2 regions of the Staphylococcus sp. 510 genome follow, and region 2 is predicted to be linked to the other one. Evidence: a T-box and tRNA genes for the amino acid it is inferred to sense, from the RefSeq annotation. Region 2 holds a T-box; the other holds one or more tRNA genes.
What was found. A T-box is a leader RNA that pairs with one kind of tRNA and senses whether it is charged. The one in region 2 lies ahead of serS (serine--tRNA ligase), so its partner is inferred to be a tRNA-Ser.

Region 1 (12,177 bases), on a different contig from region 2:
CGAACGTATATCACAAACGTTACCGAAGTCGTTAGCTAAATCTCGGCTACCCTACGGCACATATGAGAGTCCACTTAATGCTGCTTCCGTCAGGACCTGACATGATTCATGGGTTCATATTGCATAGGACCGAAATCTTCAAACACTACGTGCTTCGGGCAGACTTCACAAAAATACGCCCTCAACAAAGGAATTAAGTCTCGCATAAAGCGGATTTCGAGTACAGGGAACCACTACCTCCCCACCTAGCACGGTAAGATTTATAATACTATAATTACTATTATGTTTGCAAGCTTAAAATCTTACAACTATAAATATCTATCATAAATTCGTTCAGCTTCGACTCTATTGCAATAAATTTTCTCGACGTCTTGAAAACTCCTTAAATTTAAATTCAGTCGCAAGATGTTTAGATATATTATATTGAAACTGTGTCGTATCCTTTAAATATACTGTACTTCGCACTGTCGCTGTATAAGGAGGGTTAATATCGCCAAACATCTCATAGTCTAATCTTGAAAATGGTTCAATAGTAATAGATTTACTTGAGTAACTGATATCTAGCTCTAAATCATTTTCTAAATAGTTATATATAGATTGTTTCGCAACGCTATTAGGAATAGATGTAACTACAGATTCCAAGAAAAAATCTTCATCTAAGATTTTCACCTTGTCTTGAATTGAACGTGCGCGAATAACATGAAGCAATATATCATCATTTTTTAATCCTAATGCTAACCTTACTCTTTCATAATCGCCTGCTTTAACTTCTTCGTTAACAATAAGTTCAGTATGGTGTTTCAAGCCTAATTGATCTTGTACTTCTTTGAAACTAATCAACTCTGAAAACGGAAATTCAGTGATTCCTTGGTATATAACAACAGACCCTTTTCCTCTAATCTTTTGAATCATGCCATCATTCGCTAACAGCTCCAGCGCTTTACGAACCGTTTCTCTAGACGTCCCATAATTAGATACCAATTCATTCTCTGACGGTATTTGATCACCATATTGGTATTGTTCTGATAAAATCTGATTTTTTAACTGTTCATAAATAGTAATGAATTTCTTTTGAGTCATGTTGAGATCCTCTTTTTACATAAAATTACTTCGCCGTTTCAACCACAATTGCACCAAAGCCTGACATTTGACGTTGCTCTAATATTCCATTTTGAATAATTACATCACCTGAGACATCTAAATCTTCAGGTAATAATACAGGTTCTTTAGAGAAATTAGCAATAACCAACCAAGTTTGATTGCGATAATGACGACGATATACAAATAATTGTTCGTGTTCCATATACATCGGTTCAATATTACCATAAGTTATTATATCGTGATGATGTCTTAATGAAATCAATGTTTTATATGTGTGTAAAATAGACTCAGAATCTTTCATTGCTTGTTCCACATTAATATGGTGATAGTTCTGAGGAATAGAAATCCAAGGTTCTCCAGTTGTAAAACCTGCATGATTTGTTGCATTCCATTGCATTGGCGTACGAGAGTTGTCACGTGATTTTTGATCTAATATTTCTAAAATTTCTTGCTCGTTGTATCCCTGATTTTTCAAATAATCATAAGCATTTAATGATTCTACATCTCTATAAGCATCTATTGAATTGAAATGAGGGTTGGTCATACCAATTTCTTCGCCTTGATAAATATATGGTGTCCCTTGTAGCATGTGTAGTGAGATGGCTAATGTTTTAGCGCTTGCTTGACGTAAAGATTCAGAACTATCATCCCCGAAGCGTGAAACTACACGTGGTTGGTCGTGATTACACCAGAATATCGCATTCCAGCCACCACCTTCATATATACCTAATTGCCAATCCATCAATATTTTTTTAAGTTGTTGAAAATCCATACTACCCTTAGCCCATTTTTCACCGTCAGGATAATCTACTTTTAAATGATGGAAATTAAATACACTACTCAATTCTTTTCTTTCTGGATTAGAATATTTAATACAGTGATCAATGGTAGTAGACGACATTTCACCGACAGTCATCATATTCTTATTACCAAATGTATGTTGATTTAATTCATGTAAATACTCATGCACTTTGGGTCCATCCGTATAAAACTCTTTTCCGATTTTGTCAGAATCCTTAAATTCACCTTTGGAAATAAGATTGATCACATCAAACCGGAAACCATCCACACCAAAATCAATCCAATAATTGACAATTTGATAAAGGGCTTGTCTAACTTCTGGATTATCCCAATTTAAATCTGCTTGAGTAACATCAAATAAGTGTAAATAATAGTCATCACTTTTTTCATCATATTGCCATGCATTACCTCCGAATTTGGATTCCCAATTTGTGGGCGGTCCATCCTCTGAATGTCTAAAGAAATAATAGTCTCGATAAGGACTATCTTTAGATTGAATGGCTTCCCTAAACCATTGATGTTCTGTTGATGTATGGTTAATCACAATATCCATCATTACTTTAATATCTCGTCGATGAGCTTCTTTCACTAAAACTTTAAAATCTTCTAAAGTACCAAATTGTTCATTAATAGTAAGATAATTACTAATATCATACCCATTATCGTTCATAGGCGATTCATAAATTGGCGTTAACCATATGTAATCTACGCCTAGAAAATGTAAATAATCTAGTTTCTCAATAATACCTTTTAAATCACCCTCACCATTGCCTGTCGTATCATTAAATGATTTGGGATATATTTGATAAACAACTGATTTTCTCCAGTCTTGTTCACTCATTGTTAAACCACCTTTATGTATTATATGAAAATAAAAAGCGCTCAGAGGTTTAATCAACTTGAACGCTTTACTTTTTTATGAATTAGATGTGTCGACCATCTTTTTAGCTTTTTGATTACTAAATCTTGAAAATACTATTGTTAACACAGCAGGAACAACTGTCGCAATTAATGTAGCTGGAAGATAGATCCACCAAAATTCACTTTTGATTGAGATAAATGCAGGCCAACCACCTACACCAACACTACCTAATACTTTGTGAGCACCAATGAAAGCACCTAGTACACTTGAAGTTAGAATGGCCGCAATAAAAGGATATTTTAATGGTAAGTTCACACCAAATAAAGCTGGTTCAGTTACGCCTAATACACCTGAAATACCTGAAGTAAACGCAAGTCCTTCTTCTTTAACCATTTTCTTACATTTATAGACAATCCATGCACCAAATGCCGCTGAACCTTGGCAAATATTTGAAATCGCTAGAATTGGCCATAAATATGTACCGCCTAAACTACTACCCATTAATTGGAAATCAACGGCTAAGAACATGTGATGTAAACCTGTAATTACAAGTGGTGCATATAATAAACCATATAACGCGCCACCTAACCAACCTGCATGTTCAAATACATAAGTCACGCCATTTGTAATGCCTGTGCCTAATATTAAGGCAATAGGTCCTATAACTATAAACGCTAAGAAACCTGTAATCAACAATGCTACCGGTCCAACTACGAACATCTTAATAGAATCATGTACAACTTTGTTTAGTACTTTCTCTAATTGAGCTAACACATATGTTGCTAATAATACTGGTAAAACTTGTCCTTGATAATTAAGCTGCTTAATTTCTAAGCCAAATAAATTCCAAGTTGGTATATGCCCTTTACCAATATCATATTGTGATACAAGTTGCGGATGCATTAAGATAAGCCCTAAAACCAATCCTAAAATTGGACTTCCTCCAAATACACGCATACTACTCCAACCAATTAAAGCAGGTAAGAAAATGAAAGCGGTACTTGCGATGACATTAATTATATTTGAAATGTCCGCAATTTGTGGGTACATGTCTATTAACTTTTTAGGACCAAATAACCCTTCCATAGTTAAAATGTTATTGATCCCCATTAATAACCCAGCTGTTACAATCGCTGGTAAGATTGGTATAAATATATCCCCCAATAATTTAATCAATCTTTGAATTGGATTCCCTTTTTTAGCTGCAGCTTGTTTAGCGTCGTCTTTTGAAGCTTCTTCTGCTCCCGTTTCTGCTACAAATTGTTTATAAACTTCATCTACCGTTCCCGGCCCAATAACAATTTGATACTGATGATCTGCTTTGAATTGTCCTTTTACTAAAGGATTATCACTCAACGCATCTTTATCTACTTTATTATCATCTTTTAATACTAACCGTAGTCTTGTTACACAGTGTGTCGCAGTATCTAGGTTCTCCTTCCCCCCCAATTGTATCTACAATGGCTTTTACATCTTGTTTTTTTACAGCCATAGCCCTCACTCCTTTGTTATCTTACACAAAGTATAACTTGTCTAGACAAGTTATGTAAAGGCTTTCAAGTAAATTCATATAATCTTTTACTTCAAAGACACAAATGAGTCACGTTTCAATTTAAAACTGCCCCTTTATTAGGCATATAAAACTGTCAGCACTGCGTTGTTCAATTCCGTCTTAACGTCGCTATATAAAAAGGCAAATAAAAAAGGCAAATACTCATCATAAAATGAATACTTGCCTTTTATATCTATTAGTCTTGGATTTAAAATTCTAATGGCGGAGGAAGAGGGATTCGAACCCCCGCGGCCCGTTAAGGCCCTGTCGGTTTTCAAGACCGATCCCTTCAGCCGGACTTGGGTATTCCTCCATTGAACACAATAATTATCATATAATAGTGTTCATTAAAAGTCAATTCTTTTTTACACTAGAATTTCTTGGTTTAAATACGTTTCAACTGCATCAGCTACGGCTCTACCTTCTTTAATAGCCCATACAACAAGACTAGGTCCTCTTCGTGCATCCCCAGCAGCAAAGATCTTCGAATGATTCGTTCTAAAGTCTTTGTCATTAGCCACAATTTTGTTTCGTTCGGTTTTAATACCAAATGATTGTGGAATGATGATTTCAGTACCTATAAAGCCAATGGAAAGTATAACTAAATCTGCTGGCCAAAATCGTTCTGGTCCATCTTCCATCACCGTACCGTCTTCAGTCTCTCTTAATATTTGTGTATAAAGCCCTCTCACTTTCCCAGTATCGTCCACATCATATCTCATTGTTTGAACACCATATGCACGTGGCTCTTTATCAAATTTCGCTTCACATTCTTTATGTGCATAATCCATTTTGAATACTGGTAAGGCAAGTGGCCACGATGTATTGGTTTCAAAAGTGATTTCTTCAGGAAGTTTCGTAAACTTATTGAACTGCACAATGGATTTACAATTTTCACGCAACGCTGTTGCCACGCAATCTGCCCCCGTATCTCCTGCACCAATAATAATGACATTCTTATCTTTAGCTGAGATAGTTACTTCGTCAATTTCACCAGTTAAAAATCGTGTTTGTTCTGTTAAATAATCCATTGCAAAGTGAATACCATAACCCATACGTCCCTCTAACGGTAAATCTCTAGCATTCTGTGAACCTGTGCATAAAATAATAGCATCATATGTTGATTCTAAATCTTCACGACTGATATCGACACCAATTTCAATGCCAGTTTTAAACTGAATGCCAGCTTCTTTCATTAATTTAATACGACGTCTTACCACATCTTTATCTAATTTCATGTTAGGAATACCATACATCAATAAGCCACCGGGTTCCTTAGCTCGTTCATATACTGTGACCTTATAGCCTCTATGGTTAAGTTCATCAGCTGCTGTCAACCCAGCTGGTCCACTTCCTACGATAGCAACACTTTGCCCTCTATCCGCTTCAGGATATTTTGGCTTAACCCATCCATTTTCATATGCTTCATCAATAATTGTACGTTCAATTCCTTTAATAGCTACTGAATTCCGATTAATTTTCATCACACATGATTGTTCACATGGTGCTGGACATACACGTCCAGTAAATTCTGGAAAATTGTTCGTTTCACTAAGTCTATCGTATGCTGCTTTAAAATCTCCTCGATAAACTAAATCGTTCCATTCCGGAATATAGTTGCCGATGGGGCATCCTATCGTTTCAAAACCATAGGATAATCCACTTTGACAAAAAGGTGTACCGCAGTCCATACATCTCGCCCCTTGAGTAGATGCATCTTCCTTTGTAAAACGTTGTTGAAATGCATGATGATTTGAAAGACGATCAATCAAAGACAATTCTGCTAATGCTTGCTTTTCATATTTCATAAACCCTTTAAATTCGCCCATGATAATCCCTCTTTCTTAATAAACTACTGCTGGTTTTAATGTCTCATCAACACTTGAACTGTTATCATTAAATGCCGCTAACATAGCATCGTCTTTTCTACTATGTTGACGTAATTGAATATCAATTTTTTGCATCATTAATTTATAATCTTTAGGTATCACTTTGACAACTAGATTTTTTATGTCATCGAAATGTTGTAATATATCTTGCGCCTTTGAACTATGTGTATATTTCACATGACTCTTAAGCATTTTCTTAATAAACTGCATTTCTTCGTCATACATAACTTCACTAAATTCCAAAGTATTAAGTGCATGTTGCGTCTTAAATTGACTGATATCACTTGGAAATACATAACTTACGCCACCACTCATACCTTGACCGAAGTTCTTTCCTACATCGCCAAGTATTAATACGTGGCCGCCTGTCATATATTCAAGTCCATGATCACCAATACCTTCAACTACCACATCGGCACCACTATTTCTAATACAGAAACGTTCTCCGGCTTTACCATTAATAAAAGCTTTACCTTTTGATGCACCATAGAAGCATACGTTTCCTGCTATGATTTCATTTTCACGTAATGAATTAGGTGCTTGTACAATGACTGTACCACCTGACAAACCTTTACCGACATAGTCATTGGCATCTCCATTATGATGTATCGTTAATCCTTTTGGCGCAAAAGCAGCCAAACTTTGACCAGCATGGCCATCCGTATTAACATAAATCGTATCTTCTGGTAATCCTTTTTCCCCATATTGTTTAGCAATCGCACTACCAGTAATCACGCCAACATCACGTTGAACGTTCTTAATGGTATAACTTCCTGAAAATGCATGACCTGCCTCTATACTTTGTTTGGCATCTGGATATAGATAATTCAAATCAAAACCTTCATCTAAATGATGATTCTGTGCTATTTCCTTAGTATTAGGACCATCAGCTATGTTGATTAATCGTTCGATTTCAACAGATGCTGCTTTTGTTCCTGGTTTAATATGAGAAGAACGTTGTAATAAGTCTGTTCGTCCTACTAATTCTTCAACTGTTCTCAATCCTAATGATGCAAGTATTTCACGTAATTCTTCTGCAATAAAATACATAAAATGTACAACATGTTGTGCTTTTCCTTTAAATAAAGCACGTAAATCTTTGTTTTGAGTAGCAACTCCTACTGGACATGTATCCTTATGACAAACACGCATCATAACACATCCCAAAACCACTAAAGGTGCTGTTGCAAATCCAAATTCTTCCGCTCCAAGCGCACATGCATACGCTACATCTTTACCAGTAAGCAATTTACCATCTGTTTCTAACTTTACTCGACTTCGTAAATCATTTAATTTCAAAGTTTGATGTGTTTCTGCCAAACCTATTTCCCAAGGCACACCCGCATGTTGAATACTAGTTTTAGGCGAAGCACCTGTTCCACCGTCATAGCCACTGATGACAATTTTATCTGCAAACGCTTTTGCTACCCCTGATGCAATGGTTCCCACACCTGTTTTCGACACTAATTTAACAGCAATATCCGCTTCTTTATTTGCATTTTTCAAATCATGAATCAATTGTGCTAAGTCTTCGATAGAATAGATATCATGATGCGGTGGTGGTGAAATGAGACCGATACCCGGCGTAGATCCTCTTGTTTCGGCAATCCACGGATATACTTTAGAACCAGGTAATTGACCACCCTCACCAGGTTTAGCACCTTGTGCTACTTTAATCTGTATTTCCTTTGCATGTTGTAAGTAGTCATTCGTTACGCCAAATCTTCCAGAGGCAACTTGTTTAATTGCGCTAATTTTATTACTACCGTCTTTTTGAGGTTGATAGCGTAAAGGATCTTCTCCACCTTCACCACTGTTACTTTTACCTCCTAGACTGTTCATCGCTTGCGCCAATGTTTCGTGCGCTTCAGCTGATATAGATCCATAACTCATTGCACCTGTGTTAAAACGTTTAACAATTTCAGAAGCAGGCTCAACTTTTGATATATCAATAGGTTTACAAGTCTTAAATTCTAATAAATGACGAATAAAATCTTGGCGCTGTTGATTAACCGTATCGGAATATTGTTTGAATAAGTCATAGTCATTATCACGACAAGCATGCTGTAATAAGAAAATTGTTTTAGGATTATAAGCATGATGCTGTCCTTGTTGTCTCCATTGGAAAGTACTACCAGACGCTAAACAATCTGAATGCGACTCTTGTCTTGCTTTATTTTCCTCATCAATTTGTTGAATGTTAATACCAGAGATTTTAGATTGTGTCCCTGTAAAATATTTATCAATAACAGTTTGTGATATCCCAACCGCTTCAAATATTTGTGCACCTTGATAACTTTGAACTGTTGATATTCCCATTTTAGCCATTACTTAAATAACACCTTCTGATAACACGTTTGTATACGTTTCGACATTCGATGTTACTGTACCATGTAATTTGCCATCATTTGTGAGTTGTTCAACCGTTCGTTGAGCTAAATATGGCACGATTGCGTTTGCCCCATAACCTAGTAAGCATGCTACGTGATGTACTTCACGTGTCTCACCAGATTTTGCAACTAAACTTGTTTCCATACGTAAACCTTCGCGTATCAAACATTGATGAACATGGCTCATTGCTAGTAACATTGGCATGGCAAATCCTGATTCTGACGCTAGCAAACTATCGTCTAATACGATAATTTCAGAACCATTTTTCACATATTGAATCACTTCATCAGATAATCGTTTCAAACTAGCCTCTAAATCATCATGATATATAGTTGAAACATAAGTCGTTTTAAACTTCTCAGTATCAATAGCTTCTAATTGGGCCTCTGTTAATACTGGTTTTTTAAGTTGAACACGATGAAGTACTGTTTTATCAGGTTTCAATAGATTGCCTTCGCCACCTAAATAAGACATTTCACTTGTGACAATTTTTTCTCTATAAGCATCAATAGGTGGATTAGTAACTTGTGCAAATAACTGTTTAAAATAATTAAATAAGCTTTCAGGTCTATCATTTAATACTGCAATAGGTGCATCATATCCCATAGCACCAATAGGATCTTTCTTCTGCAAAACTAAATCAACGATATACTTATTCATTTCTTCTTTTGTATACGCAAATTGACGTTGTAGTTTAAATAATGTTTCATCATCATATTCAGTTGAACTGTATTTCACATGATCTATATGAGCTTCATATTTTTCTGTTTTTAGCCACTCTGCATACGGATGTTCACTAGCAATTTCATATTTCAATTCATTGTTTTCAACAACTTTATTCTTCTTAAAATCGACTAATAATAATTTTCCAGGATTTAATTGCCCTTTAAACGCAACCTCTGATTCATCAACATCTATTACGCCAACTTCAGAAGAAAAGACGATGAAATTATCTTTCGTGATGGTATATCTACCAGGACGCAAACCATTACGGTCTGTTAATGCACCTATCTTATCCCCATTACAAAATGAAATCATTGTAGGTCCATCCCATGGCTCCATTAAGTAACTATAAAATTCATAAAACGAACGTACATCTTTGTTATTCGATTTGTTATAGAGCCATGGCTCTGGTATTAATAGCATGGCAGCTTTTTCCGGTTCCATTGCCAAAGATAAAAACTCTAATGCATTATCAACGATTGATGAATCACTACCATCTTCATCAACAATACGATGTATTTTATGTTGATCCTCACCAAAAAGTGTATGTACTAATTTATTTTGACGTGCACGCATCCAATTAACATTACCTTTAATTGTATTAATCTCACCATTATGCATAAGTAGTCGATTAGGATGTGCACGTTTCCAACTCGGAAATGTATTTGTACTAAATCTTGAATGTACTAGACCAAGTTTCGATTGATAGGCTTCGTGTGTTAAATCTAAATATAGCCCTTTAATTTGATCAGAACGTAGCCATCCTTTATAGACAATGGTTTTGTGAGATAAGCTTGTAAAATATAATTCTATCCCTTCTTGTTCAGCGTAATATTCTATTTGCTTTCGAGCTAAATAAAGTTGTTTATTTATATCTTCAGCGTGACGAATATCGATAAACACTTGTTGAATAAAAGGCATCGTATCCGCTACATGCTGTGCAACTGCCTCTTTATTAACTGGTACATCACGATAACCTATGACACCGAAACCTTCACCTTCAAAATAGTGACTCAACACCGTCTCATGCTTACTTCCAATCACACGTTCTTTTGAAAAAAATAGCCCTACTGCATATTCACCTTCCTTGGGTAGTGGTAAATCATGCAACTGTTCAAAGAATTTAAAGGGAATTTCAGTCATGATACCTGCACCATCACCAGTCATTCCATCAGCACTGATACCACCTCTATGATCTAATCTACATAACATTTCTAATGATTTTTCAATGACATCATGTGATCTAATGTTATCCATATTAGCGTAAAAACCAATACCACAAGCATCATGTTCCTCACGATAATCGTATAATCCCTTTTTTAGCTTCTCATTATACATGATGCACACTCCCTTTTAGAATTTTCTGACAATTAATATTTAGTAATCATTAATATAATGTAATTGTTTCATCTGTTCAATATATAAATTAGATAATATTTATCTAAAAATTAGAACAATTAACAACCAAACTGTTATAATAAGTGTCAAATGTAATGTTGGATAAGTTGCAGAAGTAGCTAAAAGTGAGGATTGAAATGATGGAAATCAAACAACTTAAATATTTTGTAGAAGTAGCTAAACGAGAACATATTTCTGAAGCTGCATTAGAATTAAATATTGCCCAATCAGCCATAAGTCGTCAAATGACTCAGTTAGAAAAAGAATTAAACGTTAACTTGTTTAAAAGACAAGGACGAAATATCTTATTAACATCTGAAGGCAAACAACTATTAACGGAAGCCACTAAAATATTGGATCAATTAGATCAAACAATACAATTATTTCAACATCAACAGACATTAAGTAATCAGAAGATATTTTTATCCTATAGTGAAAGTGAAGCTTCCCATAAATTAGGTCGCCTCATTCAAATCTTTGAAGAACAATCAGAAAGTCAAGCTATCCCTAATTTGAGTCAAGACAATGACATTTTGGATAACGTATTAAAAGGAGAAATAGATATAGGGATCCTTGAACTGACTGATGAAATTAAGCAACATTCTGATTTAAATATGACTGCTTTATTCGAAGAACATTATAATTTATATACTAACAAGAGAGACCCTATCGCCTTAACACTGCAACCTCATTTATCTCAATTGCATTTACAAAATGTCTTTTGTCTAACCGTGTTACCAAAATCAATTAAAGAAAAATTGCCTTCAGACATACGTACAATATCAGATAAACAATTAGCTCAATACCTTTTAAAAAAAGAAAGAGGTGTTTTGATTACACCTCAAAATATTTCTTTAGATAGTCCTTCAAATGAATGGATTAAAATACCTCTCAGTCACACTGAAATAAAACGTACGATTTGTGTGATTACTAAAAAAGGAAATCATAAACCCGATTTACCTGTTGCTTTACAAACGATACAAGTATTGTTTAATAAAACATCTACGTACCATTAAATATAAGGTCAAGTTAGGATTAACAGTATTCAAAAGGTCGCTTCGGTTTATTTTTGAAATCTAATTTAATTAAGCGTATAATCATTCTATTATTTCATAGAAGAATTGGGGTTTATTGAATGCAATTTAATACTTTTTTCAAAAATAAATTTTATTGGGTCGTTATGGCATTCATCATCATATTTTTAGGTTTATTTATATTCACTTTCTTTAATGAAAAATGTTATCAAATGCCTATCGGTAAAATAATAGATGTTCAAAGATTGAGCACACAACATGTATCTGACGATCAACATAACAAAGACATCAAATACAAAGACCGACTTACCGTTAGAATATTAAACGGTAAATTTGAAGGTAAATCAACAACAATCACTAACGAGTTTGTTAAATCACAAGTTGATTCAGAACGTTTTACTAAAAACGATAAAGTTTTATTACATA
Region 2 (12,177 bases):
TTGATCTGTCATCATCTGTCCATCACCACCCCTAATGTAGAAGCGACAACCGCAGATATAATAATCGCTACATATGAAGGCATAACAAAGCTTAACGTTAACATCATCACAATGACACATAGAATAAGCACAAGATAGATGTTGATCTTAGACTTTTTAACAGATTCAAATTGAGCAATACCTAAAAATACAAACATAGCCGTAATCGCAAAATCTAATCCTAACATCTCTGGATTCGAAATATATTTGCCGAATATAGCACCAACTACACAAGAAAAGGTCCAAAACAAATATGCTGTAATGTTTAAACCATGCAACCAACGATCGTTAATTGGCTCACCTTTTAAATAAGGTGTGATGGCTACACCAAATGTTTCATCGGTCACTAAAGAACCAAGTCCAATTCGATTCCATAAACTATAAGACTTAAAATTAGGTGCTAACGTCATACTTAATAAAAACATACGTGAATTAACAATAAACGTTGTCAACACTATCGCTGTTATCGGTGTTCCAGCTATGACTAACGCACATATAATAAATTGCGCCGCACCAGCATAAATAATTAAACAAAGTAATATAATTTCTAATAAACTAAACTTTTGAGATGCAGCAACAATACCGAATGAAATACCAACACCTGCATATCCTAATAATGTTGGAATACATTCTTTAACACCTTGTCTAAATGTGAGATGGGTCATCTTGCCTCCCCTTTCTAGTACCAAATGCATTTACGTTTAAATAATAAACTCAAGTCTAATATACAATGATGAAAACGGCAATCACTTTAGACGTCGGTATGTGTGACGTAAGACAACCATCGGTTTAAAAACGTCGCAACTAAAGCGTTTATAATATGACAGAATTTTCCGTAAACAATTAGACGTCCCCTCTATTTTTGCATCTAAATTTTACTTAATGACCCTCCCCTACCCTCTTACTTTTGATTATTCGCATAAAAAATACGCGGCAATGATGGCTCTTCATTACCGCGCATTGTATAGCTATTTATTCGCTAACAATCTAAATTATTTAGTTGGCTTTTGAATATGAGTTTTACCACCCATGAATGGTACTAAGGCTTCAGGGATTGTTACTGTACCATCTTCATTTTGGTAGTTCTCAACGATTGCTGCGAATGTACGACCTACAGCTAAACCACTACCGTTTAACGTATGCGCTAATTCAGGTTTAGCTGCATTATCACGTTTGAAACGGATATTGGCACGTCGTGCTTGGAAGTCAGTACAGTTTGAACATGAACTGATTTCTTTGTAGTCGTTATAGCTTGGTAACCATACTTCTAAGTCGTATGTTTTACTAGCACTGAAACCAATGTCTCCAGTACATAAGATAACACGACGATATGGTAATCCTAATTCTTCTAAGATTGCTTCAGCGTTTGTAGTCATTTCTTCTAAAGCATCCCAAGAATCTTCAGGTTTTTCAAAGCGTACCATTTCAACTTTGTCGAATTGGTGTAAACGAATTAAACCTCTTGTATCTCTACCAGCTGAACCCGCTTCACTACGGAAACATGCAGATTGTCCAGTGAATTTTTCAGGTAAGACACCTGGTTGGATGATTTCATCACGATAGAAGTTTGTTAAAGGTACTTCAGCAGTTGGAATTGTATATAGTCCTTCTTTTTCTACTTTAAATAAATCTTCTTCGAATTTAGGTAATTGACCAGTACCATACATTGTATCAGCGTTAACTAATTGAGGTACCATCATTTCAGTGTAACCATGTTGTGTTGTATGTTTCGTAATCATGTAGTTCATTAATGCACGTTCTAATTGTGCACCGTCTCTTGTTAGATAAACGAAACGTGCACCAGAAATTTTAGCGGCACGATCGAAGTCAGCCATTTTAAGATCTTCTACGATATCCCAGTGTGCTTTCGCTTCGAAATCAAATTCACGTGGTGTACCCCATTTTTTTACTTCGATATTTTCTTCATCTGAAGCACCTTGTGGTACATCGTCATTGATAAGGTTTGGAATACGACATAGAATGTCTGTCATTTTATTATCAATTTCATTTAATTGTGTATCATATTCTTTAATGTCATCACCTAATTGACGCATTTCAGCAATAACATCATCAGCATTTTCTTTATTACGTTTTTTCTGAGCGATTTCTTCACTTACTTTATTACGTTTCGCTTTCATCTCTTCTGTCTTGCTTATTAATGTACGACGCTTTTCATCTAATTCTAATACCTCATCGACTACTTTAGGGTCGTCTCCTCTTAATTCAATTTTGCTCTTAACTTTGTCTGGCTCTGTTCTAAAAAGTTTAATATCTAACATGAAACCTTCATCCTTTCCCATAAAAAATATATATTTAGCATGCCAACTATGTATATAAAAGCATACAAAAAGACCACGCCCCGACAAGGGACGTGGTCTACGCGTTGCCACCCTATTTAACAAACAAAGCAAACACTTAATAAAATGTTACTTCATTTGCACTTAACTAAAATAACGGTTATTCGCCGATTGCTCACTAAATGTAGGTAGATTCACATTAAAGTGGATTACTTGTTCTCACTAACCACAAGCTCTCTGAAATCCATCAATAATACTACTTGGCCTACGAACAATGTTTTATTAACTTACTCACAATATAGCAAAGTTTTTTGTAATTTTCAAGTTATTTTAAAATTCAATCATTTTCATTTTATGAATGTCTTAATGATACGCACTATCCTTTAAGTACTGTGCTACGGCTTCTATATCCTTATGGAATTGTCTATCTTGTTTGATAGATGGCACAATGTTTCTAAATTCGTCATATTTGTCTCGTGTTTTAGGTGATAGTTGATTAACCCCTTTTAACTCAACTGCTTGTAACGCAATAATACATTCAATCGCAATAACACGTCGTGCATTTTCAATCATTTGATAACCATGTCTTGAAGCAATTGTACCCATAGATACATGATCTTCTTGGTTAGCTGAAGATGGGATAGAATCTACACTCGCTGGATGTGCTAGTGTTTTATTCTCTGATACTAAACTTGCTGCCGCATATTGCATAATCATCGCGCCACTTTGTAAACCAGGTTCAGGACTTAAGAATGCAGGTAGACCGTTATTCAATTGCGGATTCACTAGTCGTTCCACACGTCGTTCTGAAACATTCGCTAATTCACTGACACCTAACTTCAAATGATCAAGCGCAAAGGCGATAGGTTGTCCATGGAAGTTACCACCAGATATAACTGTTGTTTCACCGTCTTCATCAAAGATAAGTGGATTATCATTTGAAGCATTCATTTCAAACTCTAACTTTTCTTTTACGTAGTTAAACACTTGATAACTAGCGCCATGAATTTGTGGAATACAACGTAAAGAATACGCATCTTGAACACGAATCTCAGCTTGTCTTGTTGTTAACTTTGAATCTTCTAACCAATCACGCATACGTGCTGCGACATCTACTTGTTCTTGACTGTTTCTAAATGCATGCACTCTATGATCATATGCATCAACAATACCATTTAACGCTTGATGCGTGAGCGCCGCAATCCACTCTGCTTGGTAACCTAGGTCTTCCGCTTCAATATAGTTAATGACCCCTTGAGCAGTCATAGCCTGTGTGCCGTTAATTAATGCTAATCCTTCTTTAGCTTGTAAATGTAATGGTGCTCTTCCTAATTCATTTAAGACATAACGACTATCAACTTCTTCGTTTTTAAAGTAAACAAGCCCTTCACCAATAAGTGCTAAAGCTAAATGAGATAATGGTGCTAAATCCCCTGATGCACCGAGTGAGCCTTGTTGAGGAATCACAGGTATAATACGCTCATTAATGAAATATTTGAGCTGATCGACCAATTCTAACGTTACACCTGAATTTCCTTTTAATAATGTATTAAGACGTAAAATCATCATCACGAGTGATACTTCTTCAGAAAATGGTTCGCCCATCCCACAAGCGTGTGAACGTATTAAATTAACTTGTAAGTCATTATATTGAGTCGAATCAATACGCACATCACTAAATAAACCAAACCCTGTAGTGATCCCATAAATGGTTTCTTTATCATTAATAATTCTTTCTACTACATTTCTACTTTTTTTAACTCTTTCTAATGCTTCCTCAGTGATTTCAATTTTTAAATCTTGGTGTAATAATTGTTTAATATCCTCAATCGTTAAAGCATCTCCATTTAAAAATAAAGTCATAGAAACAGCTCCCCTTTATGTAGAATTAAAACTTCCATTATCAAAAAGTATACGTTTTCATTTTTATATAAACAATACTTTTTACAATTTTTATAATACATTAACAATTTAATTATTTAATACGCTAAAATATTGTCACTGTTATATTAGGTTTCTATATCGTTACATTTCTTAAATTTCTATTGACGAAAGTGTATTACAGGTATAGTATTCATTATTGTATTTAAAAGCACACGCATCGTTGTGACTTATATTCAATATAAAATGAATCATTGAACATAGACCGGTCAGTATAATAGAAATAAATAATCCGGTAAAAGGAGGTTTAGGTAGATGGAAACTTTAGATACTATTAATATTCCTAAAAGAAAAGAAGAGTCTCATAAAGGGGATTACGGTAAAATCCTATTAATTGGAGGATCTGCCAATTTAGGTGGTGCAATCATGTTAGCAGCACGTGCATGTGTATTCAGTGGTAGTGGATTGATTACTGTAGCTACACATCCAACTAATCATGCTGCATTACATTCTCGATGCCCGGAAGCAATGGTTATCGATATTAACGATACAAAGATGCTTACTAAAATGATTGAAATGACAGACAGTATCTTAATTGGTCCAGGACTTGGCGTAGACTTTAAAGGAAATAATGCGATTACTTTCTTATTGCAGAACATCCAACCTCATCAGAATTTAATAGTAGACGGTGATGCTATTACGATTTTTAGTAAACTTAAACCTCAACTACCTTCATGTCGAGTAATTTTTACGCCACATCAAAAAGAGTGGGAACGTTTAAGTGGTACCCCAATTGAAGAACAAACATATGAGCGTAATCGTGAAGCGGTTGATCGTATTGGCGCGACAGTTGTTCTTAAAAAACATGGTACAGAGATTTACTTTAGAAATGAAGATTATAAACTATCTATCGGTAGCCCAGCTATGGCAACTGGTGGTATGGGTGATACTTTAGCAGGTATGATTACTAGCTTCGTAGGTCAATTCGATAGTATTAAAGAAGCGGTGATGAGCGCGACTTATACACATAGTTATATCGGAGAAAAGCTTTCTGAAACGATGTATGTCGTACCTCCATCACGTTTAATCAATGAAATTCCATTCGCAATGAAACAATTAGAAGAATAGCTTATATAGGGAATATGGTCACATTTAACAGTCGCCATATCCCTTTTTATTAGATAAAAAATAAGACTCCCCTGATGATAGGGGAGTCTTATTTTTCACTTTATATTATGGTTTATTCATCTTCATTATTTTCTGAATCGTTTTCGATATCTTCATTTACACGATCCATAAAGTCTTGTCTTACATCGATTCGTTCATCGCCATCTTGAGTGTCTTCTGAACCTTGTTCTTCATCAGTAACTTCAGTTTGAATTGCTTTGCCTGGTGCGCCACCTTCAATAACTTCTTCGCTATTAGACTCACCTTGAGCATTATCACTTTCAATATCTGATTCTGCTTCATCAGCATCATCTTCTTGTTTTACTTTAGCTACTGTTGAAACAAATTGGTCATCACCTAGACGCATAAGTCGAACACCTTGTGCAGAACGACCATTTTGTGAGATGTCATGTACATCTAGACGTATAATCACACCTGCATTCGTTACAACCATTAAGTCTTCTTCACCTGTAACAGTTGTAATACACACGATGTTACCATTACGTTCTGTAATTGTTGCCGTCTTAATACCTTTACCGCCACGATTTGATAATCGGTAATCAGCAACTGGTGTACGTTTACCGTATCCATTTTCAGTAACAACTAATACTTCATCTTCACTATTCGCATGTGCGACGTCTAAACCGACTACTTCATCACCTTCACGTAATGTGATACCTTTCACACCTGCTGCTGTACGGCCAAGTGGACGTAATGCTTTTTCAGAGAATCTAATCAATGAAGCATGTGCAGTACCAATAAGGATATCTTCTTCACCATCGGTTAGTCTAACTGCAATTAACTCATCATCTTCTTTAAAGTTAATCGCAATTTTACCATTCTTATTAATACGAGAGAAGTTACTTAATGATGATCGTTTAACGATACCTTTACGTGTTGCAAATACTAGGTAATCGTCTTCACTTTCAAGGTCTTTAACAGCAATCATTGTACTGATACTTTCATCATTTTCAAGTTCAATCGCATTAACAATTGGGATACCTTTGGATTGACGAGATAATTCTGGTACTTCGTAACCTTTAAGTTTGTATACGCGGCCTTTATTCGTAAAGAATAAGACATTGTCATGAGTACTTAAAGTAACTAATTGACTCACAAAGTCTTCTTCTAATGTATTCATACCTTGTACACCACGACCACCACGGTTTTGTGCACGATATGTAGATACTGGAAGACGTTTAATATAATTGTTATGACTTAATGTAATTACAATTTGTTCTTCTGGGATTAAATCTTCATCTTCTAAATCATCTAATCCGCCAAGTTGAATTTCTGTACGACGTTCGTCACCATAACGTTCTTTAATTTCTGTTAATTCGTCACGAACTAATTGTAGTAATACTTCTTCATCCGCTAAAATCGCTTCTAATTCATCAATATAAGCTAATAATTCGTTATATTCTGATTCAATTTTGTCTCTTTCTAAACCAGTTAAACGTCTTAAACGCATATCTAAGATAGCTTGTGCTTGTCTTTCAGATAATTTGAAGCGTTCTTGTAAGCTTTCCATTGCCACTTTATCTGTTTCAGATTCACGAATGGTACTAATGATTTCATCAATATGATCAAGTGCAATTCTTAAACCTTCTAAGATATGGGCACGGTCTTTTGCTTTTCTTAAATTGTACTCTGTACGTCTACGTACAACCGTTTTTTGATGTTCTAAGTAATGGACTAATGCTTCTTTAAGATTAATCAACTTAGGTCTGCCATTAACTAAGGCAATCATATTTACACCAAATGATGTTTGTAATGGTGTTTGTTTATATAAGTTATTTAAGATAACACTTGCGTTAGCATCCTTACGAATATCAATGACAACTCTTACACCTGTACGTAAACTTGTTTCATCACGTAAGTCAGTAATACCATCAATTTTTTTATCACGTACAAGTTCAGCAATTTTTTCGATCATTCGTGCCTTGTTAACTTGGAATGGAATTTCTGTAACAACAATACGTTGACGTCCGCCACCACGTTCTTCAATTTCAGCACGTGAGCGCATTTGTATAGAACCTCTACCTGTTTCATAAGCACGTCTAATACCACTTTTACCTAAGATAAGACCAGCAGTTGGAAAATCTGGACCTTGAATATCTTCCATTAATTCACTGATTGAGATGTCTGGGTTCTTACTTAAACTAAGTACGCCATCAATCACCTCTGTCAAATTATGAGGTGGTATATTAGTCGCCATACCTACGGCGATACCTGCCGCACCATTAACTAATAAGTTAGGGAAACGTGCAGGTAAGACTGACGGCTCTCTTTCGTTACCATCATAGTTATCAATAAAATCAATTGTATCTTTATTAATATCACGTAGTAATTCTAGCGTAATTTTAGTCATACGTGCTTCGGTATAACGCATGGCAGCTGCGCCATCACCATCCATGGAACCAAAGTTACCTTGTCCATCCACAAGTGGATAACGATAACTGAATTCTTGTGCCATTCTTACCATAGCCTCGTAAATAGATGAGTCACCATGTGGGTGATATTTACCCATAACATCCCCAACGATACGTGCGGATTTTTTATATGGCTTATCTGGAGTCATACCTTGCTCATTTAATCCATACAGTATACGACGATGTACTGGTTTCAATCCATCTCTGACGTCTGGTAATGCACGAGAAACGATAACACTCATTGCATAGTCTAGGAATGATTCGCGCATTTCATTGGTTATATTTCGTTCATTAATTCTTGATTGAGGTAATTCAGCCATCAAGAGATCCTCCTTCAAAAGTTCAGTTCATAGTGCTTAGAAATCTAGGTTGGCATAGACCGCGTTATCTTCAATAAATTGTCTACGGTTTTCAACAACATCACCCATTAACATTTCAAATGTTTGGTCGGCATCAATTGCATCTTCTAATGTTACTTGTAACATTGAACGGTGTTCTGGATTCATCGTTGTTTCCCATAATTGATCGGCATTCATTTCACCAAGACCTTTATAACGGGCAATAGACCATTTAGGTGTTGGATTTAATTCTGCTTTTAATTTATCTAATTCTCTATCGTTGAAGACATAGTATTTTTGTTTACCTTGCGTTAATTTGTATAACGGTGGTTGAGCAATATATACATATCCCGCTTCAATTAGCGGTCTCATGAAACGATAGAAGAATGTTAATAATAATGTTCTAATATGAGCACCATCAACATCGGCATCTGTCATAATTACAATTTTATGATATCGTGCTTTACTAATATCAAATTCTCCACCAATACCAGTACCAAATGCTGTGATCATAGAACGAATTTCATTGTTATTTAAAATACGATCTAGACGTGCTTTTTCAACATTAAGAATCTTACCTCTCAATGGTAAAATCGCCTGTGTGCTTGAGTCACGGCCTGATTTAGTAGACCCACCGGCAGAGTCCCCTTCGACTAAGAAAATTTCACTTTCTTCAGGGTTTTTACTAGAGCAGTCAGCAAGTTTACCAGGTAGACTTGAAATCTCTAATGCTGATTTACGACGTGTCACTTCACGTGCTTTCTTTGCAGCAACACGTGCACGAGATGCCATAATACCTTTTTCAACAATAATTCTACCAACACTAGGGTTTTCATATAAGAAACGTTCAAAGTGTTCAGAGAATAATTTATCTACAACTTGTCGTACTTCAGAGTTTCCTAATTTTGTTTTCGTTTGACCTTCGAATTGAGGATCACCATGTTTGATAGAAATAATAGCTGTTAAACCTTCACGTGTATCTTCACCTGAAAGTCTATCTTTATCTTCTTTGATTATTTTACTGTTCATACCATAACTATTTAACACACGCGTTAACGCACGTTTAAAGCCATCTTCATGCGTACCACCTTCATACGTGTGGATATTGTTGGCATATGTTAATAAATTCGTTGAATAGCCTTTATTATATTGGATCGCAATTTCAACTTCGATATCATCTTTAGATTGGTGAATGTAAATAGGTTCGCCATGGATAGGTTCTTTATTTTCATTCAACATTTCTACATAAGACTTAATCCCACCCTCATAGTGATAAGAATCTTGTCTGATATCATCTTCGTCTCGCTCATCAGTTAAAGTGATTTGAATACCTTTGTTCAAGAATGCTAACTCACGAATACGTTGTTGTAATGTTTCATAGTTGTAAACTGTTGTTTCGGTAAAGATACTGCTATCTGCTTTAAAACGTATTGCTGTACCCGTCTTATCTGTGCTACCAATTTCTTTTAAATCAAATTGAGGTACACCTTTTTTATAGGCTTGGTGATAAATCGTATCGTTACGGTGTACGTATACTTCTAAATCTTCTGATAGGGCGTTAACAACAGATGAACCTACACCATGTAGACCACCTGATACTTTGTATCCGCCGCCACCGAATTTACCTCCGGCGTGAAGTACAGTTAAAATAACCTCAACTGCTGGACGTCCCATTTTTTCTTGAATATCTACTGGGATACCACGACCATTGTCAGTAACTTTAATCCAATTATCTTTTTCAATTGTTACGTTAATTTCGTCAGCATAGCCTGCTAATGCTTCGTCAATACTATTATCAACAATTTCCCATACTAAATGGTGCAAGCCTCTTTCTGAAGTTGAACCGATATACATACCAGGTCGTTTACGGACCGCTTCTAGTCCTTCTAATACTTGTATCTGCCCAGCACCATAATTATCTGTGTTGTTTACATCTGACAATGTATTCACCATCACTTTCTGTTACTTTATAATTTCACCTTGATTTATACGGTATAACTTAGCATTATTCATAATTTCATGATCAATACCGTCTACGGATGTCGTAGTTACAAATGTCTGTACTTTATGTTGAATTGTACTCAATAAGTGCGTTTGACGTGAGTCATCTAATTCACTCAACACATCATCTAGTAATAAAATTGGATATTCTCCAACTTCTATATTCATTAGTTCAATTTCAGCTAACTTAATCGACAATGCGGTTGTTCTCTGTTGACCTTGTGAACCATAAGTTTGCGCATCCATGCCGTTAACGTTAAAACCTAAGTCGTCACGATGTGGTCCAAAGAGACACACACCACGGTCTTTTTCTCTTTGAAGATTGTCATTAAGTAATGTCAGAATCTCTTCTAACATTTCTGATTCTGATTGATCTTGATGACTGAATTTCAAACTTGGTAAATACTTAAGCGCCAATGCTTCACGCTCATTCGTAATGCCTGCATGAATAGGTTGAGCTAATTGTTCTAGTTCTTTAATAAAATGTTCACGACGCAACGTCACCTTTAACGCATATTCAGCAAATTGTTGATTTAAGACTTCCAGCATAGTGGTGTCAGTCTTATTACCAATTTGTAGCTGTTTTAGGTAGTTATTCTTTTGTTTTAAAATATGTTGATATTGAGAAAGGTCGTTCAAATAGACAGCTGATATTTGTCCTAACTCCATGTCTATAAAACGACGGCGTATTAGAGGTGATCCTTTCACGATATTCAAATCTTCCGGCGCAAAAAGAACCACGTTTAGATGTCCGATATATTGTGTTAGCCTACTTTGCTCTAGGTGATTGACCTTCACTTGCTTACCTCTTTTAGTAATGAACATCGTCAGTGGCATTGTGCCATGTCTATAGTTTAGCTCACCTTCTATTTTAGCATACTCAGAATCAAAACGTATGAGTTCCTTATCATTAGAAGTTCTGTGGCTTTTTGCCAAAGCTAAAGTGTAAATTGATTCAAGGAGATTCGTCTTTCCTTGTGCATTCTCACCTATGAGAATATTCACTTCAGGATGACAATCGATTGTAACCTGTTCATAGTTACGATAGTTTTCCAATTGGAGTGTATTTAATTTCATTGTTCACCTTGGTGAATGATTAAAAAAGCACCCGTATCTTCAGGCAATTCAGGTATATCGATACGATCATGATGTTCTAATTTTTTGCCACGTCTAACTTCACGTTGACCATTAATTAAAACCTCGAAATCTTGTAGGAACCATTTCGCTTGGCCACCTGATTCAATAATACCTTCTGTTTTCAGAAATTGACCTAAAGTAATGTCACCTTCTACAACAACTTCTTGAATCAAATTCATCACTCCATTTCTTTTTATGTCATTAATATATTATACCTGTTTTGCGCTCAAATTTCATGTAAAAAAAAGAATGTAAACGTTTACTTATAGTGATAATTTCTCTATTTTAAATTTCAATGCTATTTTACTTACGTTTTTGGAGTTGTATTAACGTCATTTTAATTTTAAAGGGCATATTAGCTTATTTTTCTATAAAACGATAAATTCCTCCTAAAAATAATTTCTTACGCTTAAACAAAGGCTCACACACTTTAAAATGAACTTTAAATAAAAAATAGCTGAGACATTTTATCTTGTCTCAGCTATTATTCGTTTTCGCTTTTTAAGTCATGATTAGTACGTACGGATTGGCAAGATTAATTGAGTAACTGAATCATCGTCTTTAGGTTTTAAAATGAACGGTTTCATCGTACCAAAGAATTCGACTTCGACTTCGTCATTATCAATCGCTTTTAATGCATCCATCATATATTTTGAGTTGAATGAAATTTTAAGATTGCCGCCTTCTACATCAGTTGCTGTTACTTCTTCTTTTACAGTACCAATCTCTGGAGATGTTGATGATAGTTCAACAACTTCATTACCAGTGCTTAATTTGATGACATTATTACCGCCTTCTCTAGCCAATAATGATGCACGATCAATCGCATGGTAAAACTCACCATTGTTAATTCCTAATTTGATTTCATAATTCTCAGGGAATAAA

Region 1: it encodes a tRNA-Ser, which carries the amino acid that the T-box ahead of serS (serine--tRNA ligase) is inferred to sense. The anticodon was not compared.

Annotation. Positions count from the first base shown of each region.
Region 1 covers NZ_JBXVVK010000017.1:3,822-15,998, forward strand. Annotated here, with positions in the region: RNA gene ffs (signal recognition particle sRNA large type) at 1-254, opposite strand, end outside; gene treR (trehalose operon repressor) at 346-1,080, opposite strand; gene treC (alpha,alpha-phosphotrehalase) at 1,106-2,743, opposite strand; partial or broken gene treP (PTS system trehalose-specific EIIBC component) at 2,819-4,256, opposite strand; tRNA gene AC2D8K_RS11255 (tRNA-Ser) at 4,537-4,629, opposite strand; gene AC2D8K_RS11260 (glutamate synthase subunit beta) at 4,682-6,145, opposite strand; partial or broken gene gltB (glutamate synthase large subunit) at 6,161-10,657, opposite strand; gene gltC (glutamate biosynthesis transcriptional regulator GltC) at 10,858-11,733, shown strand; gene AC2D8K_RS11275 (YibE/F family protein) at 11,853-12,177, shown strand, end outside.
Region 2 covers NZ_JBXVVK010000014.1:21,009-33,185, forward strand. Annotated here, with positions in the region: gene AC2D8K_RS10660 (AzlD domain-containing protein) at 1-15, opposite strand, end outside; gene AC2D8K_RS10665 (AzlC family ABC transporter permease) at 12-704, opposite strand; gene serS (serine--tRNA ligase) at 1,032-2,318, opposite strand; T-box leader at 2,402-2,616, opposite strand; gene hutH (histidine ammonia-lyase) at 2,700-4,199, opposite strand; gene AC2D8K_RS10680 (NAD(P)H-hydrate dehydratase) at 4,533-5,345, shown strand; gene gyrA (DNA gyrase subunit A) at 5,458-8,136, opposite strand; gene gyrB (DNA topoisomerase (ATP-hydrolyzing) subunit B) at 8,173-10,107, opposite strand; gene recF (DNA replication/repair protein RecF) at 10,117-11,232, opposite strand; gene yaaA (S4 domain-containing protein YaaA) at 11,229-11,474, opposite strand; gene dnaN (DNA polymerase III subunit beta) at 11,805-12,177, opposite strand, start outside.